Regions from separate parts of the Streptomyces sp. NPDC047079 genome, predicted to be linked through region 2. Evidence: riboswitches for the same ligand, from Rfam matches in the RefSeq annotation. Region 2 holds a riboswitch; each other region holds the start of a gene.

What was found. Region 2 has a riboswitch for cyclic di-AMP ahead of ABZ823_RS13980 (M23 family metallopeptidase). Riboswitches for the same ligand answer to the same signal wherever they lie in the genome.
Positions count from the first base shown of each region.
Region 1: another riboswitch for cyclic di-AMP. It lies ahead of ABZ823_RS04660 (transglycosylase SLT domain-containing protein); the one in region 2 lies ahead of ABZ823_RS13980 (M23 family metallopeptidase).
Region 3: another riboswitch for cyclic di-AMP. It lies ahead of ABZ823_RS03895 (NlpC/P60 family protein); the one in region 2 lies ahead of ABZ823_RS13980 (M23 family metallopeptidase).

Region 1 covers NZ_JBEYUZ010000002.1:456,149-462,422, forward strand. The annotation lists gene ABZ823_RS04645 (ABC transporter ATP-binding protein) at 1-954, opposite strand, end outside; gene ABZ823_RS04650 (DUF2092 domain-containing protein) at 992-2,254, opposite strand; gene ABZ823_RS04655 (polyprenyl synthetase family protein) at 2,709-3,719, opposite strand; cyclic di-AMP (ydaO/yuaA leader) riboswitch at 4,477-4,675, shown strand; gene ABZ823_RS04660 (transglycosylase SLT domain-containing protein) at 4,680-5,204, shown strand; gene ABZ823_RS04665 (HAD family hydrolase) at 5,201-6,055, opposite strand.
Region 2 covers NZ_JBEYUZ010000008.1:142,139-148,412, forward strand. The annotation lists gene ABZ823_RS13965 (GNAT family N-acetyltransferase) at 1-1,277, opposite strand, end outside; gene ABZ823_RS13970 (HPr family phosphocarrier protein) at 1,452-1,733, shown strand; gene ABZ823_RS13975 (GntR family transcriptional regulator) at 2,008-2,703, opposite strand; gene ABZ823_RS13980 (M23 family metallopeptidase) at 2,903-3,655, opposite strand; cyclic di-AMP (ydaO/yuaA leader) riboswitch at 3,668-3,850, opposite strand; gene ABZ823_RS13985 (pitrilysin family protein) at 4,074-5,462, opposite strand; gene ABZ823_RS13990 (pitrilysin family protein) at 5,459-6,274, opposite strand, start outside.
Region 3 covers NZ_JBEYUZ010000002.1:304,864-311,137, reverse strand. The annotation lists gene ABZ823_RS03915 (response regulator transcription factor) at 1-352, shown strand, start outside; gene ABZ823_RS03910 (NlpC/P60 family protein) at 388-1,455, opposite strand; gene ABZ823_RS03905 (hypothetical protein) at 1,885-2,238, shown strand; gene ABZ823_RS03900 (hypothetical protein) at 2,216-3,184, opposite strand; gene ABZ823_RS03895 (NlpC/P60 family protein) at 3,289-4,494, opposite strand; cyclic di-AMP (ydaO/yuaA leader) riboswitch at 4,503-4,670, opposite strand; gene pcrA (DNA helicase PcrA) at 4,918-6,274, shown strand, end outside.

The DNA.
Region 1 (6,274 bases), on a different contig from region 2:
CGCGTCCTCCAGGGAGCCTCGTTCGACGCCGAAACCGCGGACGCGGACTCCGGCGGTGACCAGCGCGGCGTTCAGGTCCGCCGGTTCGCCCTCCGGTGGTTCGCCCGCTACCCGGTCCTCCCCGATGACCACGTCGGCGACGCCCTGTTCCTTCAGTACGCGGGCCGCCTCCGTCACGTCCGGGGTGGTCACGACCAGACGCCCGCGTGCCCCGGCCGCCAGGTCCGCCACCGCGCCCTGCGCGATCAGTCGTCCCTGCGCCATCACGGCGGCGTGCGTGCAGACCTGTTCGATCTCGTCGAGCAGGTGGGAGGAGAGGAAGACGGTCGTGCCGTCGGACGCCAGTTCCCTGACGAGTGAACGGATCTCGCGCATGCCCTGCGGGTCGAGACCATTGGTCGGCTCGTCCAGGACGAGGAGCCGACGGGGCTGGAGCAGGGCGGCCGCAAGACCGAGACGCTGCTTCATCCCCAGGGAGTACGCCTTCGCCTTCTTGCCGGCCGCCGCTGTCAGACCCACCCGCTCCAGCGCGGCCCCGACCCGCGCACCCCGGGTGCGCGGGTCGGCGGTGGGGTCGGCGGCGTCGTAGCGCACGAGGTTGTCGCGGCCTGAGAGGAATCCGTAGAGCGCCGGGCCCTCGATGAGGGCGCCGACCTGCGGAAGCACGGCGCGCGAGGCGCGGGGCATGGGCCGCCCCAGCACACGCGCCGTGCCCGAAGTGGGCTCGATGAGGCCCATCAGCATCCGAATGGTGGTGGTCTTGCCCGAGCCGTTCGGCCCGAGGAAGCCGAAGACGCTGCCCACCGGGACGGTCAGGTCGAGTCCGTCCACGGCGAGTTGCCCGCCGCGGTAGCGCTTGGTGAGGGCGCGGGTGGCGATGACCGGGGCTTCCGGGTCGCTCACCGCCGCCCCGGAGTCCTGCGACTCCGCTTCCGCGGCGGACAGTTCGTCCATGGACTCTCCTGCTCCAGCCGTCCGTGCCGTACGGGGTCTACTTGCCCGCGTCGGCCGCCTTCACCAGCGCGTCCTTGGTGACCGCGCCCGCGTACACCTTGCCGTCGTCCGTCATCAGGGCGTTGACCAGGCGGGTGGAGAACACCGTGCCCGAGCCGAACTTGCCCTTGACCTGGTCGCCGAGGGAGCCCAGGAAGCCGGCGACCGCGCCGTCCTTGGACGAGGCGTCCGAGGGCACGCCACCCTTGCTGCCGGTGTCGAAGACGACGACCGCGTTCCAGCCCTCACCGATGGTCCTGGGCTCGGCGCCGGGGGCCGCCTTGTCGCCTTCCTGCGCCCGCTTCTCGGCGCCCCGCGCCGACTTCTCGGTGCCTTCGGCACGCGCCTTGCCCTCGTCCTTGAGGTCGTCGCCCTGGGTGACCTTCGTGCCCTTGGGCGGCGTGAAGTCGAACGTCGACGCGGCCGGCTTGGTGAACGACACCTGGGTGAAGCCCGCGTCGACGACGGCCGCTCCACCGGACGCCGGGGTAAGGGTGAACTTCAGCGGCAGCCCGGTAGTGGCGTCGACCGCGATGCTGATGGCGCCGACCGTCGTGCCCGACTGCTTGGGCTTGATGAGCAGCTTGTAGGCGTCCCGGCCCGCGACCTGCGCGGTGCCGTCGACCGTCACCGACGTCGTCTTGTCGGCGGCCTTCAGAGCCTCCTCGGCGAAGTCCTTCGGCGTGGTCGGCACGTCCTCGGGCGCCGCCTTCGCACCCTTGTGGTCGCCCGCCCCGGTCGCGTGGTACGCCTCGTTCGACGCGCTGTCGTAGGCCCACACCTGGTCGCCGTTGCGGATGACGCTGTACTCGGCGGCCTTCTCGATCAGGGAGACCTTCTGCTTGTCCTGGCCGTCGGCGGCGACGCGCAGGGTGTGCGTGCCGGAGGCCAGCTCCAGCAGCTTGGAGGTCGGGTCCGCGGCCGAGCCCCCCTTGTCGCCCGCGCCCTGCGAGAGCGCGCCCGAAGCGAGGCTGCTCTCCAGACCGCCCAGGTTGGGCAGCCCCAGGTCCGTGCTGACCTTCACCGTGCCGGACATCTGCTGGACGTCCGACTTTGCGATCTTCTCGATGAGCTGCTGGGCGCTGATCTTCGGAAGGTCGGGGTCCCCGGATCCGGCGAACGCCGGAACGAGCCCGATGGTCGCGGCCGCCACTCCCACCACTGCGACCGGGACGACGTACCGCGCGGCCGTGCGCCGCCCGTCGCGTACGTCCTCGGCCTCGCCGGCGGGCGTGCTGCCGTCGGATTCGTACGGTGCCATGTGTGCCTTACCTCCGTCATCGGCGGCGGCCTACCGTCCCTGCCCTGGTCCACCCCTGTGCCGCCATTTTCACCCGAACTCCTGTGAGGTGGTGTTGTCCATCTGACCAAATCGGCCGGGAACAAGCGTCAGACCGCGGACCCAACTCCGCGTAATCCTGGGGTATGACATCGCGGGGCGGCGACTGCTCCGAACCCGTAGGGGTCCCTCGGGCGCTGGGCCCCCTGGGCCCTGGGCGGCGACCCACTGCGGCGCATCGGAGCCCGGCTGGACCGAGGAGCGCGGGACGCGGCCGCCGAGCGGGGCCGCCCCGGTCATGGCGGCCCCGGTGGTGATGAGGGCGGTGCGGCGCTTCGCGAACGTGGCATCCGTCCGCGTGATCGCCAACCGTGTGGCGCGGGCCACAGTCACGGACAGCCCTCGGTGATCGAGAGCGCGGATCGAGCGAGGGGCGTCAGCCGGCCCGGTGCACCACCGCGTCGCACAGTTCCATCAGGGCCGCCTTCGCACCGCACTCCGGCAGCGGAGCCAGGCCCGAGCGGGCGTCCTCCACATACCGGACCGTGTCGCGGCGCGCCTGCTCCAGGGCCGGGTGAGCGCGCAGGCGGGCGAGGGCCTCGGCATGCCGGGCGTCGTCCGTGAGATCGGAGCCGAGGAGCTCGCACAGGGCGATGTCCTCGGGCAGCCCCATGCGCTCCGCGCGCTCACGCAGGCGCAGGATCGGGAGGGTGGGGATGCCCTCGCGCAGGTCCGTCCCGGGCGTCTTCCCGGACTCGTGCGAGTCCGACGCGATGTCCAGGACGTCGTCGGCCAGCTGGAACGCCACGCCCAGCCGCTCGCCGTACTGCGTGAGCACGTCCACGACCGTCTCGTCGGCACCCGACATCATCGCCCCGAAGCGGCACGCCACCGCCACCAGCGAGCCGGTCTTGCCGCCGAGGACGTCGAGGTAGTGCTCGACCGGGTCACGGCCGTCCCGGGGGCCCGCCGTCTCCAGGATCTGGCCCGTGACCAGGCGCTCGAACGCCTCCGCCTGGATCCGGACCGCCTCCGGGCCGAGATCGGCCAGGATGTGCGAGGCCCTCGCGAACAGGAAGTCACCCGTGAGGACCGCGACCGAGTTGCCCCAGCGGGTGTTCGCGCTGTCCACCCCGCGCCGCACCTCGGCCTCGTCCATCACGTCGTCGTGGTACAGCGTGGCGAGGTGGGTCAGCTCCACGACCACGGCCGAGGGCACGACTCCGGGCGCGTACGGGTCGCCGAACTGCGCCGCGAGCATCACAAGCAGCGGCCGGAACCGCTTCCCGCCCGCACGCACCAGGTGCTGCGCGGCCTCTGTGATGAAGGGCACCTCACTCTTGGTGGCCTCGAGCAGCCCCTCCTCGACAGCGGCCAATCCGGCCTGGACATCGACCTCCAGAGCCTGCTCCCGCACGCTCAGCCCGAACGGCCCGACGACGGTCACGTGGGGTCTCCTGTCTGCTGACGTCTGCTGACGATCACACGGTCGGTCTCAAGGACGGCCACTTGCTCGATGGCGTCGCCCGTCGACGCGCTCATCGAGTTGTCGATCTGTCGTCGCCATCACTCAAGTCAGCGTATCCGGTCACGTTTCGATCACCACGAGCGCCCACTGTTCCAGGCCGGGCGGTATCGGATCACGAACGGAATGTGCCTGATCATCTGATAGGAACAGATATTCCCCCACATACCCGACAATCACCCCTCACGCCGGAACCGACCTCCTTACGCCCGGGCACCCCCCGCCCTCCCCTGCGGACGTCACCCCCGTTCCCTCTACGGCTGCCCGCCCCCGCGCGCCGCATACACCGGCCAGGCATTCGAGTCGGCCTCGCGGCCACGCCCACCCCCCTCGCCCGGGAACCTCCTTGCCGGGCAACGGAGTCAAGTCCGGACGAAGGGCACTCACCCACCCGAAACGCTCCACTCAAGACACACGACATGTGACCGTTTTACCCCAATAAACCCCCTATGTAATTAACCATCGATGACGACCGCGAAGACCAGAGTGAAATAGCTCACGTCCGCGGCAGACGGGGCATTAAGGGCGTGTCACCAACTACCCCTTTGCGAATGGCAACTTGAACTCCGCTCGACAAACTGGATCACCGACCTTATTCCCCCATTTCAAGGTCAATTCGGAAGGAGTGTGACTTGCAAGCTTGTTCCGGACATGTGCTCTCGCATACCTTCCCCTCGATCCGAGCGGAACGCCGAATCCTGCCGCCGCTCGGGAGCCCATCGACCACGACGGCAGGAGCGGGGGACCCAGGTAGGCCGCCGATCCGGACACCCGCCGGAACGGCTAGGGGTGAAGCCGTGCCCTCGACATCGAGGACACGGCCGGGCACCTCCCCGCCCGAACCCGACAGCTCACCTCGCAGGCGCCGGAGAGGAATGCGACATGCCCGCTTTCGCCCTGCCCGCACGCCGACGGGACCGCGGCTCCAAGGCCGCCCGTATCACCCGTGCCCTCGCACTCGCGGGGTCGGGTGCCGCCGTTCTCGCCCTGCCGGTCATGGGAGCGACCAGCGCTTCCGCCGCGACCGGTAAGCCGGCGACGGCCACCGTGACCGCCACGACCACCGCCAAGGCCGTGACGACCCGCGGCACCACCCTGGACAGCTGGATCCGTCAGTCGCTGGAGGTCATGGCCCAGCACGGCATCCCCGGTACGTACAACGGCATCTACCGCAACGTGATGCGCGAGTCGTCCGGCAACCCCAAGGCGATCAACCTGTGGGACTCGAACGCCCGTAAGGGCATCCCGTCGAAGGGTCTGCTCCAGATCATCGACCCGACCTTCGCCGCGTACCACGTGCCCGGCACGGCGTTCGACCCGTACGACCCGGTGGCGAACATCACGGCCGCGTGCAACTACGCCGCCCACCGGTACGGCTCGATCGACAACGTCAACAGCGCGTACTAATAGCCGACGGACCGCCGGCCGGCGCTGTCGGCCGGCCTCCGGTGGCCCCCGAGGAGTCGTTCGAGCACGACGGCGATGCCGTCGTGCTCGTTCGACATGGTGACCTCGTCCGCCACGGCCTTGAGTTCGGGGTGGGCGTTGGCCATGGCCACCCCATGCGCGGCCCAGTCGAACATCGGGATGTCATTGGGCATGTCACCGAAGGCGATGGTCTCCGACGGCCCCAGGCCCAGATGGGCGGCGGCCAGTGCGAGCCCCGTCGCCTTGGTGATGCCGCACGGCTGGAGTTCGACGGTGCCGGGCCCGGACATGGTGACCGTCGCGAGGGAACCGACGGACGCGCGGGCCGCCGACGCCAACTCGTCGTCCGACAGGGCGTGATGGCGCAGCAACACCTTGCTGATCGGCTCGCACCACAGGTCGTCCCGCCGCTCGACCCGCACCGCCGGCAGGGTGGGGTGCGGCATCCGGTAGCCGGGTTCGATGAGCGTGAGGCCGTCCACCCCGTCCTGGTCGACGGCCGCGTACACCTGCCCCACCTCGGCCTCGATCTTGCCGAGTGCGGTCTCGGCCAACTCCCGGTCCAGGGTGACGGAGAAGAGGAGCCGGTTCGCGCCGGCGTCGTACACCTGCGCGCCCTGCCCGCACACCGCGAGCCCCCTACTTCCGAGGTCGTCGAGCAACGGCCGCACCCTGGGCGCCGGGCGCCCCGTCACGACGAGGTGCTGTGCGCCTGCCGCCGAGGCGCGCGCCAGGGCGGCCCTTGACCGGTCGGAGAGCGTGTCGTCGTCACGCAACAGCGTTCCGTCCAGGTCAGTGGCGATGAGTGAATATGCGAGGGGTGCGGCCATGATCAGAGAATACGGATGGAACGCCCCGGCGACTCGGCGCGAACCGGACGACGTCCGGTATCCCGCGCCCACCGAACTCCCGTATGACAGAACCCGAGTTGCCGCGCGCTTCCCGAAACACGCAGGCGTACGGCCCCGTCACGCAGGTCCCCGGCATGACGGCGTACGGCCACGCCCCGACGAACCTGCCCCTCCCCACGACCCGGCCCCAGGCCCCCA
Region 2 (6,274 bases):
TACATCAGGGCGACATCGGTGTCCGAGTCCTCGTACCAGTACTGGAGGACGTCGTTGCCGGAGACGTCCGACCGGTTCCCGGAGGAGACGAAGGTAGACACCCCGGTGACCCCGGTGACGCCTCCGCCCCGCCGGTGCAGCCGGGAGAGCAGGGCGATGCCGATGGCGCCGGACTGGGCGAACAGCCCTATGCGCCCGGTGCGCGGCATCTCGGGGGCGAGGGAGGCGTTGAGCCGCACGTCCGGCGAGGTGTTGATGATCCCGAAGGCGTTGGGCCCGATGATCCGCATTCCGTACGACCGCGCCTGTCGCACCAGCGCCCGCTGCCGCTCCCGCCCCTCCGGCCCGCTCTCGGCGTAGCCCGCGGAGATCACGACGAGTCCCTGCACCCCGTGCTCGCCGCACTCGGCGACCACCTCGGGAACGTGCTCCGCGGGGACGGCGACGACCGCGAGGTCCACCGGCTCGGGGATCTCGCGGACGGACCGGTGGGCGGGCACCCCGTCGAGTTCCCTCAGCTCGTCGAAGGCCTTGTTCACCGCGTACAGGCGGCCGGTGAACCCGCCGTCCCTGAGGTTGCCGAGGATGCTGCGGCCCACTCCCCCGGGCCTGCGGCCCACGCCGATCACGGCGACCGAGCCGGGCGCGAGCAGCCGCTGCACCGACCGGGCCTCGGCCCGCTGCTCCCGCGCCCGCTGCACCGCCAGCGAGCGGTCGGTGGGCTCCAGGTCGAACTCCAGGCGTACGACGCCGTCCTCGAAGCTGCGCTTCTGCTGGTACCCGGCGTCCGTGAACACCTTGATCATCCTGGAGTTGGCGGGCAGCACCTCGGCGGCGAACCGACGGATACCGCGCTCCCTGGCGACCGCCGCGATGTGTTCGAGAAGCGCGGACGCGACCCCGCGTCCCTGGTGCGCGTCCTGCACGAGGAAGGCGACCTCGGCCTCGTCGGCCGGCGCGGAGGCGGGCATGCCGCCGGCGCCGATGCGGTCATAGCGTACGGTGGCGATGAACTCGCCGCCGACCGTGGCCGCGAGTCCCACCCTGTCCACGAAGTCGTGGTGTGTGAAGCGGTGGACGTCCCTGGCGGACAGGCGGGGGTACGGCGCGAAGAAGCGGTAGTACTTCGACTCGTCCGAGACCTGCTCGTAGAAGCTGACGAGGCGCTCGGCGTCGTCGACGGTGATGGGTCTGATGCGCGCGGTGCCACCGTCGCGCAGCACCACGTCGGCTTCCCAGTGGGCGGGGTACTCGTGCCGATCCGACGCGGTCTGCATGGGCCCCAGAGTACGGCTCGCGTCCGACAACGGCGCGAGGCAGGCTGGGGAAGCCGAGCGGGGACCGTCCAGCATCCGGACCGGCACGGGAGGGGACTTCCGCACGGCCCGGAAACGCTTCATCATATGGAAAACTGGTCTAGACAACCCTGAACACCTGAAGGGCAGCAACACATGGCTGAGCGCCGCGTCAACGTCGGCTGGGCCGAGGGCCTCCACGCCCGCCCCGCCTCCATCTTCGTCCGGGCAGCCACGGCCTCCGGGGTCCCCGTGACGATCGCCAAGGCCGGCGGCAACCCCGTCAACGCCGCGTCCATGCTGGCGGTTCTCGGCCTCGGCGCCCAGGGCGGCGAGGAGGTCGTCCTGGCCTCCGACGCGGAGGGCGCGGACGCCGCGCTGGACCGCCTGGCCAAGCTGGTCGCCGAGGGGCTCGAGGAGCTTCCCGAGACGGTCTGACCCTTCGGACACCACGGTTGCGGAAGCCGCGTCGCGCCCTCGGGGCGGACGCGGCTTCCGCCGTCTTCGGGCACCGGCCCTGAGGTGTTCGGCGCCTCCGTGCGGGCCCTCTCCGGTGACTGCCCCTCGGCCCGGCGCCCGCGGAATATGGCGCCGTCACGAGAAATTACGCGCGGCACACGGAATTCACGCATGCCGGTTTTACCGGGCACGCGGGAACAGGGCAGCCGGAATAGGCTTCGCCGAATACCCCTCTTTGTATACGGCGCCTGTGTTAATACCGGGAACCGGACGCGTTTACGGTGTGTTGCGAAGCCCTCACACGCTCCGCGCGGTCGCCCGCGCCGGGGAAGCGCAGCCGGTGCGCGACGGTCATGCGCTCGGTGTGCAGCGCCGTGATGGCGCGCGCCCGCTCGCTGTCCCCGCGCGCGACGGCGTCCACGATTCCGCCGTGCTCGGCCCAGGACTCCACGGGATCGACCGGCGCCTCGACCACGTACATCCAGCCGATCTTGTGCCGCAGCTGGGCGAGTGTCGAGGTGAGCACGGGGCTCCCGCAGGCCTGCGCCAAGGTCTCGTGGAACCAGCCGCCCAGAGACCGCAGATCCTCGCTGCCGCCCCTCCTGGCGCGCTCCTGGCCCAGCCTGACCAGGCCGCGCAGCACCTTGAGGTGGGCCTCGGTGCGGCGCTGGGCGGCCCGCGCTGCCCCCAGCGGTTCCAGCAGCATCCGCATCTCCAGAAGGTCGGCGGCCTCCTGCTCGGTGGGTTCCGCGACACACGCGCCCGCGTGCCTGCGGGTGACGACGAAGCCCTCGGCCTCCAAGGTGCGCAGGGCCTCGCGCACGGGGACGCGGGAGACGCCGTAGCGGCGGGCGAGGAGCTCCTCGGTGAGCCGGCCGCCGCGCTCGTAGACACCCGCGACGATGTCGTCACGGATCGCCGTGCATACCGAGTGCGCCGGAATACGCATGACCGACCTCCGCCTTAATACCCGTGAAACGTCGACGGTTGACGTGTGTCCCGCCGACTCTATTGCAGCTCGCCTGAATTTCCGACGGCGAGCCGAAATCCATGGATATTTTTTGGACAGACAGCAGTCCGAAACGACGACGACCCCGGCCGATGGGCCGGGGTCGTCACATACGGGCGCGCCGCACGGCGGCCCGCTGTCAGACGTTCACGCCGTGCGATCGGAGGTAGGCGACAGGGTCGATGTCCGAGCCGTACTCCTGGGTGGTGCGCGCCTCGAAGTGGAGGTGCGGACCGGTTGTGTTGCCGGTCGCCCCGGAGAGGCCGATCAGCTCTCCCGGGGTGACGCTCTGGCCCACGGAGACGCCGATGGAGGACAGGTGGCCGTACTGCGTGTAGGTGCCGTCGTTCATCTTGACGACGATCTGGTTGCCGTACGCGCCGCCCCAACCGATCTCGACGACGGCACCCGAGCCGACCACGTGCACAGGCGTGCCCGTGGCGGCATGGAAGTCGATGCCGGTGTGGGTGCCGGAGGACCACAGGGAGCCGCCGGTCCTGTAGCCGGTGGAGACGTAGGAGTGGAGGATCGGCGCCACGTACGCGGTCAGGCGCCTGCGCTCGGCCTCGCGGGCGGCGCGCTCCTTGGCCTCGCGTTCCTTGCGCGCCTTCTCCGCGGCCTGCCGGCGCGCGGCCTCCGCGGCCTTCTTCTGCTCGGCGGCCTGTTTCTGGGCGGCGGCCTGGGCGTCGATCTTCTCCGCGACCGAGTCGCCGAGGCTGACGGCCCGGATCAGTCCCGTCTCCTCGACAGGGTGCCCGGCGGCGAAGGCCGGGGCGGCCAGGGTGCCGATGACGCCGGTGGTGGTGAGCGCCGCGACACCCACGGCGTTCGCGGTCGTACGCCGCATGCGGCTGGGACGGCGGTGCTTCCCGGTGGCGCAGGTGAACGCCATGAAGTGGCTGGTCCTTTCCTTCCCTCTCGCCTACCGGGTTAGCTGACGGGTTCGGAGCAGGAAGGTCTCCTACGGGCTGACGCCCGATTCACCCCAGGGACTGCATGGGCCCCGCCGGCCGCGAAGGCGGCGACAGGAGGGTGGGTCCCCGGCTCCCCTGGCTCGCGCCGTACGGGGACTCGGCGATGGCTGTCCGGTGCCGCGGATGCGGCGCACTGCCTGACGGACAGCCCGACAGACGCTAAAAGGAGCCTCTTTCGGTCGGCAAACCGATCAGGGGGTTTGTAGCGCATCCCACAGGGCAGAGAGGCAGCCTCCATGGCAATACGGACAAATTCCTCGAGAGGGGGCCCGGGTGACGGAAGGCGTCACCCGGGCCCTTCTGAGCGTCGCGGCTCCGGACGCGCGGGCAGCGCCTCTACTCGGCCCGGACGACGCGCACTTCGCCGATGCCCAGCGCCTTGACGGGCTCCTCGATCTGCGCGGCGTCGCCCACCAGAACGGTCACCAGCCGGTCCACCGGGAAGGCGTTCACGACGGCGGCCGTGGCCTCGACCGTGCCTGTGTCGGCGAGCTTCTGATACAGGGTCGACTGGTAGTCGTCCGGCAGGTGCTGCTCGACCTGGTCCGCGAGCGTGCTCGCGACGGCCGCCGCGGTCTCGAACTTCAGCGGCGCCACACCCACCAGGTTCTGCACGGCGACATCACGCTCGGCGTCCGTCAGCCCCTCGGCGGCGAGGGTGCGCAGCACCTTCCAGAGGTCGTCGAGCGCCGGGCCGGTGTTCGGCGTGTCGACGGAACCGCTGATGGCCAGCATCGCGGCGCCGGTGCCGTCGGGCGCGGAACGCAGCACCTGGCCGAACGCCCGCACCCCGTAGGTGTAGCCCTTCTCCTCGCGCAGGACGCGGTCCAGGCGGGAGGTGAGGGTGCCGCCGAGGCAGTACGTACCGAGCACCTGTGCGGGCCACACCCGGTCGTGTCGGTCCGCGCCGACGCGGCCGATCAGCAGCTGTGTCTGGACGGCACCGGGGCGGTCCACGATGATCACGCGGCCGGTGTCGTCGGCGGTCACCGGGGGCACGGGGCGCGGCTTGGCGGGTGCCCCCGTCCAGGCTCCGAGCGTCTCGCCGAGGAGCTCGTCGAGGTCGACGCCGGTGAGGTCGCCGACCACGACGGCGGTGGCCGTGGAGGGCCGCACATGGCGCTCGTAGAAGGCGCGGACCGCCGCAGCGTCGATGTTGGAGACCGTCTCCTCGGTGCCCTGACGCGGGCGCGACATCCGCGAGGACGCCGGGAACAGCTCCTTGGAGAGTTCCTTGGCGGCGCGGCGGGCCGGGTTGGCCATCTCGTGCGGGATCTCGTCGAGGCGGTTGCGCACCAGGCGCTCGACCTCGCTGTCGTCGAACGCCGGCGACCTCAGGGCGTCGGCGAGCAGCCCGAGTGCCTTCGACAGGCGGGAGACGGGCACTTCGAGGGACAGGCGCACACCGGGGTGGTCGGCGTGCGAGTCGAGGGTGGCGCCGCAGCGCTCCAGCTCGGCGGCGAACTCCTCGGCGGAGTGCTTGTCGGTGCCCTCGGAGAAGGCACGCGCCATGATCGTGGCGACGCCGTCGAGGCTGGCCGGCTCGGCGTCAAGGGGCGCGTCGAGGAGCACCTCGACGGCGACGACCTGCTGGCCGGGGCGGTGGCAGCGCAGCACCGTCAGGCCGTTGTCGAGGGCACCGCGCTCGGGCGCGGGGAACGCCCAGGGGCGGGCCGCGCCGGGCTGGGGCTGCGGGTGGAAGTCCATGGTCGCGAGCTCGGTCACTTCGCCGACTCCTCGTCGTTGCTCGTGTCTTCGGCGGCGGTGGTCTCGGCGGCCTGAGCGCTCTCGGCCTCGGCCGCGACCGGCTCGTACACGAGGACCGCGCGGTTGTCGGGGCGCAGACGGGCCTTGGCGATCTCCTGCACCTCCTCGGCGGTCACGTCGAGCACCCGTCGCACGGCGGTCAGCGCGAGCTGCGGGTCGCCGAACAGCACGGCGTACCGGCACAGTTCGTCTGCGCGGCCGGCGACCGTGCCGAGGCGGTCCAGCCACTCGCGCTCCAACTGGGCCTGGGCACGCTCCATTTCCTCGGCCGTGGGTCCCTCCTCGGCGAACCGGGCGAGCTCCTCGTCGATGGCGGCCTCGATGACGGGCACCTCGACGTCACCTGAGGTCTTCACGTCCAGCCAGCCCAGGGAGGGCGCCCCGGCGAGCCGGAGCAGGCCGAAGCCGGCGGCGACGGCGGTGCGGTCGCGCCGCACGAGCCGGTTGTAGAGACGGGAGGACTCGCCGCCGCCGAGGATGGTGAGGGCCAGATCCGCCGCGTCACACGCGCGCGTGCCGTCGTGCGGCAGCCGGTAGGCGCCCATGAGGGCACGCGCCGGGACCTCCTCCTCGACGACCTCGCGCAGCTGCCCGCCGATGATGTCGGGCAGCGAGCCGTCGCGCGGGTCGGGCTTGCCGTCGTGGGACGGGATGGACCCGAAGTACCTCTCGATCCAGGCGAGGGTCTGCTGCGGGTCGATGTCGCCGACGACGGACAGGACCGCGTTGTTGGGCGCGTAGTACGTGCGGAAGAAGGCGCGCGCGTCCTC
Region 3 (6,274 bases), on a different contig from region 2:
AGGCGCCCGGGGATATGTGACAAAGACGATCACCGGCTCGGATCTCATCGACTCGATCTTCCGCGTCCAGGAGGGCGACGCCGTCTTCTCCCCGCGCCTGGCCGGCTTCGTGCTCGACGCCTTCGCCTCGACCGACGCGCCGCCCGTCGACGAGGACCTCGACCGTCTCACCCAGCGCGAGCGCGAGGTCCTGCGCCTCATCGCCCGCGGCTACGCGTACAAGGAGATCGCCAAGCAGCTGTTCATCTCGGTGAAGACGGTCGAGTCCCATGTCTCGGCGGTCCTGCGCAAGCTCCAGCTGTCCAACCGCCATGAACTGACCCGCTGGGCGACGGCACGCCGGCTGGTCTGACGCCGCCCCGGTCGCCCCGGGGCGTGGGCACGGGCTCACACCACCCGCGTGGCCCCCGCGAACGGCATCTCGTCGATCGGCGCCAGCCGTACCGGTGCCGACGGGTTCGGCGCGTGGATCATCTGGCCGTGCCCCACATAGATCCCCACATGGCTGACCCCGGAGTAGAAGAACACGAGGTCGCCGGGCAGGAGCGCGGAGCGCGGGACGCGGCGGCCCGCGCCGATCTGGGCGTATGTCGTCCGGGGGAGCGAGACGCCCGCCGAGTGGTACGCGGCCTGCACCAGTCCCGAGCAGTCGAAGGCGTGGGGTCCGGTGGCACCCCAGACATAGGGGCTGCCGAGCTTGCCGTACGCGTACGCCACCGCTGCCCCCGCCCGTGCGTCGGGTGCCTCCGTGGCCGCCTGCGATGCCGAGACCGTCCCCGCCAGGCCTCGCCCCGCCGACCCTGACGTATCTCCCGCGCCCGTGGCCGCCGTGAGCTGTGCCCGCTGGGCCTCCGTCAGCCGGGACAGCAGCCGCCGCGCCTCACTCAGCTTCTCGGTGACCGTCCGCTTCTGCCGCCGGAGCTCCGCCTGACGCGAGGTCAGGGATGCCAGTTCCACGCGCGCGGCCCCGCGCAGCCGCTCGATCTCCCGCATCTGCGTGCGTACGCGTGTCACGGCCGCCGCCCGACGGCTGTCGACCCGCTCGGCGAACGCGGCGTCGTCGAGGTACCGTCCGGGATCCGACGAGAGCAGGAGCCGCACCGACGGGTCGACACCGCCCCCGCGGTACTGCGCCGTCGCGGCCGAACCCAGCGCCTCGCGCGCCGATCGGAGCCGGTCCGTGCGGCGCGCGGCCTCGTCCCGCAGAGCGTTGAGCCGTTGCGCGGCCCGTTCCGCCTGGTCTTTGGCCCCGTTGTACTTCTCGGTCGCGACCTCCGCCTCCCGGTACAGCCGGTCCACCTCGGCCTTGGCCTGGGCCGGGGAGAGCGGCGGTTCGGCGTGCCCGGTCCCGTCGAAGCCGGTCGCGGACGCCGCTCCCGCGAGGGCGATCGTGGCGGCGGTCCGGGCCGTGGTCCCGCCGAGCGAACGCTGTCTGGGCTTGCGGTGCGCTGCCACCTGACCGTCACGTCCTTTCCTCCGGCCGTCGGGGCGACGGGCGGTGTCACGCGTCCGGCGGCGGCCCGCACAGGGGGAGCAGGCCGCCGCCGGACTTTCTCGGCGGTGGTGTCCGGCGGCCGCCCCTGGCCCGGGCGGCGGTGGGGAGCCGGTCACCTGATGGAGGACGCTAAACCGGCCGTGACCGTCCTGTGACGCGATGTCCGGAAGTGGCACGACCGGACTGACGGTGACCGCATGCGACCGTGATCCCGCCTCGAGGCCGCCGACTTCACACTGTGCGATGACCGTTGCGGCGGTTTCCGGGCGCGGGGTCATGACGGAGTGCTATGGGACGCATATATGCGTGGGTCCGGAGGCCGTGCGACCCCCGCACACCGCGTGGGCCGGTGTCGAAGCCCGCCGCCCCCCTCACTAGGCTCCGGCCCCATGGACGTACTCATCCATCTCTTCGTCGCCCTGCACATCCTCGGCATCGCCGCGCTCCTCGGCGGCTTCCTCACCCAGATGAAGGCGATGGGCCGGGGCACGGCCCGTTTCGTGCCCGCGATGCTGCACGGCGCGCTGACCATGCTGGTCACGGGCGTGGCTCTGGTCGGCCTCGACCAGGCGGACCACCACCACGTCAACACCATCAAGATCGGCGTCAAGCTGGCCCTGCTGATCGTGATCCTCGGCCTGGTCTACGTGAAGCGCGACGAGGAGACGGTCGAGAAGCCCCTCTTCGCCCTGGTCGGTGCGCTGACCATGGCCAACGTCTTCATCGCCGTGCTGTGGACCTGACGCTCTCCACCACGGACCTGACGGCTACCGCCAGAACCGCGCACCAGGCGGCCACCGCGATCCACAGCAGCACCTGGCCGGGTCCACGCAGCCACGGCGCCCGGAGGGCGGCGGCGACGGACAGCGCCGCCACCGCCGTCATCGCCATCGAGAAGACGGTCGACCACCGCCGTACGTCGTAGCCGGTGCGCGGCCGGAGCAGTTCGGCCGCCGCCAGCACGCAGTACCAGACGAAGGCGAGGGCGAGGAGGGCGATGGTGACGCTCCGCAGGACCGTGTTGTCGTCCTTGTTCCAGAGGTAGAGGCCGCTGCCCGCGGCGGCGATCAGCCGCGATCCGGCCACCGCGGAGAGGGCGAGCGCACCGCTCGCCATCCAGTGGTCGCCCGCGCCGGCGGCCACCTGCCGCCGGTCGAAGCACCGCAGCCCGATCAGATAGAACGCCAGGCCGAGCCAGAAGAAAACCAGCCCCGCGTGGGCGAGCCAGGCCACCCGGACGGCCGCGGCCAGTACCGCCCCGAGCACTGCGATTCCCTCTGCCGCCACACATCCGAGGAACACGGCCCCGGACATACCGCGCTCCCAGTTCCGTACCACCAGGAGGACCAGGACCGCCCACAGCGCGAAGGCCAGCGCGAGGAGCGCCTCGGCGAGCTGCTGCCCGTACAGGCCGGAGATCCCGGTGCCCAGCAGGGCGGTGGCCGGAACCACGGTGAGCGCGGCCGGGGAGCCGACAGGCCACCCCGGGAGCCCTCGCGGCAGCCGTACGGCGATGTCGGCCACCAGGCCCAGCCAGGCGGCGCCCGCCAGCGCCAGGGCGATACGGGAGAGGAGCTCGTATCCGGCCTGTTGCAGCCCGACCGACAGGGCGCCGGTCGCCAACACGGCGGCCCCGGTGGCGGGCGGACGCTGTGCCCACCAGGTGCGGAGCGCGGAGGTGCCAGACATGCGCCCGATGCTAGGGACGCGCGCACGGCTTGCGTACGGGGCACGCGCGCGTGAAGCCAGAAAACAACCCCACGCGCGCGTACCGGAACCTTGAGCCGTCGGTGTCAGGCAGGCCGCACCACGCTGTGGATGATCGACGCGCCGCCGTAGTAGATCGACTCCTCGCGCACGTAGGCGCCCGGCTTCGGGGCGTGGATCATCATGCCGTTGCCGATGTAGACGCCGACGTGGCTGACGTCGTCGTAGAAGAAGACCAGGTCACCTGGCTGCGCCTCGGCGAGCGGCACCATCGCGCCGGCGTTCACCTGGTCGTATGTGGTGCGGGGGAGCGTCAGCCCGGCGGTCTTCCACGCGGCCTGGGTCAGGCCCGAGCAGTCGTAGGACCCGGGGCCCGTCGCGCCCCACACGTACGGCTTGCCGATCTGCGCGCGGGCGAAGGCGAGGGCCTTCGCGGCCTTCGTCGCGTACGAGGAGTCCACAACGGAGGACCCCGCGGCAGTGCCAGAGGAAGAGCCCGTTGCGGAGGATCCCGAGGAGGAGTGCGTTGCGGACGCCCCTGAGGAGCCGGTCGTCGTGCTCGACGACGACTGTTCCCGCTGCCGGTCCGCCTGCTGCCGTGCCAGCGCCTCCGCCTGGCGCCGGGCCTCCTCCTGCTTCCGCTTCTCGAGCGCGGCGAGCCGTGCCTTCTCCTGGGCGGTCAGCTCGGACAGCAACTGCCGTGCGGCGGCGAGCTTCTTCTGGACGTCCGTCTTGGCCGACCTCAGTGTCGCCTGCGACTCGGTGAGCGTCCGGAGGCTGTCGGTGGCCTCCTGCCGCTTCTTCATCGTCGCGGCCTGGTCGGTCACGTACTGGTCGACCGCTTCCTTCTGACGGCCGGTGAGCCGGCTCATCAGCTGCGTCTGGTCGAAGTAGTCCTGGGGGTTGTCGGCCAGCAGGAAGGTGGCCGTGTCGGGGGCCTCGGTCCCGGTCCGGTACTGCGCGGCGGCGAACGAACCCAGCTTGTCGCGCGCCTCGTTGAGCTCCTGGGTGCGCCGGGCGACGCCGTCGAGGAGCGTGTCGACGGTCCTGCGCTGCCTGGCCGTCCTCTCCTTGGCCGCGTTGTACCTGTCGGTGGCCGACTCCGCCTGGCGGTAGAGGTCGTCGACCTTCTTCTCGACCTCCTCGACGCTGGGTCTGTCGTCGGCGGAGGGCGCGGCGTGGGCCGTCTGGGAGAGCAGTGCCACGGACGTGAGGGCCGCCGTCGCGAGAGCGGGGGTCCGTATGCCCGCGAAGCGTGGGCCCGAGGGGCGGGACTTTCGGTGCGCCGCCATGAAAGGCGTCTCCTTCCGTACTCCGCCTACCGGGTTAGCTGTCGGGTTCGGGCGGGTGGTTCCGGAAGGTGTGCCCTACGGCCGCGCCCACAGGGCGGTCGGCCGATTCACCCCAGGTCGGGTGGGTCCCCGGCTCCGGCTGCCACGGGGCGCACCGGACTCGGCGGAGGCCGCGCGGCCCGGCGACCTTCGCCGGTGAGGGTCGTACGGCCCGCCCGGCACGGTAGCCAACTCATGTGGCGCCTGTGAAGGTTGAGGCGAGATTTGTCCGATACGTTTTTGTGACCTTGGTTTTCCGGACCGTCGTCGAGCGCGGACCGTGAACCGACGGGTCCGGACGGTGACGCCTGCTGTCCACGTCCGGGGGTCGAGTTTTCGGGACGGCGGCCGGTTGTCGGCGGGGCGCCCTAGACTCGGAGAGCGATGAGCAGCCTCTTTGACGACAGTTTCCTGGCGGACCTCAAGGCCACCCCGGCCCATGAGGAGGCGCCCCCACCGCCCGAGGACGATCACGCTCCGGAGCCCGTTCCGGACGATCTGTTCGGCGGGCGGTTCGACCTGCCTCCGGCCCGGGACGCGTACTACCGCGACGGCGCGCCCCGCCCCGCCCTCGACCCGAGGGCACTGCTCGAGGGGTTGAACGAGAACCAGCGCGCGGCGGTCGTGCACGCCGGCTCCCCCCTGCTCATCGTCGCCGGTGCCGGATCCGGCAAGACCCGTGTGCTCACTCACCGCATCGCCTATCTGCTGGCCGAGCGGGGCGTGCATCCCGGGCAGATCCTCGCGATCACCTTCACCAACAAGGCCGCGGGCGAGATGAAGGAGCGCGTCGAGCAGCTCGTCGGCCCGCGCGCGAACGCGATGTGGGTGATGACCTTCCACAGCGCGTGCGTCCGCATCCTGCGCCGTGAGAGCAAGAAGCTCGGCTTCACCTCGTCCTTCTCGATCTACGACGCCGCCGACAGCAAGCGTCTGATGGCGCTCGTCTGCCGCGACCTGGACCTCGATCCCAAGCGGTTCCCGCCCAAGTCGTTCAGCGCCAAGATCTCCAACCTGAAGAACGAGCTGATCGACGAGGAGGACTTCGCCGCCCAGGCCGCCGACGGCTTCGAGAAGACCCTCGCCCAGGCGTACGCGCTCTACCAGTCGAGGCTCCGCGAGGCGAACGCGCTCGACTTCGACGACCTGATCATGACGACGGTCAACCTGCTGCGCGCCTTCCCGGACGTCGCCGAGCACTACCGCCGCCGTTTCCGCCACGTCCTCGTCGACGAGTACCAGGACACCAACCACGCCCAGTACGCGCTGGTCCGCGAGCTGGTCGGCACCTCCGAGCACCCCGTGGACGTGCCGCCCGGCGAGGACGACCTCCAGCCCGCCGAGCTGTGCGTCGTCGGTGACGCCGATCAGTCGATCTACGCCTTCCGCGGTGCCACCATCCGCAACATCCTCCAGTTCGAGGAGGACTACCCGGACGCCACCACGATCCTCCTGGAGCAGAACTACCGCTCCACGCAGACGATCCTGAGCGCCGCGAACGCGGTCATCGAGCGCAACGAGTCGCGCCGCCCCAAGAACCTGTGGACCAACGCGGGCGCGGGCGCGCGGATCACCGGCTACGTCGCCGACACCGAGCACGACGAGGCGCAGTTCGTCGCCGAGGAGATAGACCGCCTCACCGACCGGGGCGAGGCCAAGACGGGAGACGTCGCCGTCTTCTACCGCACCAACGCCCAGTCCCGTGTCTTCGAAGAGGTCTTCATCCGCGTCGGCCTGCCCT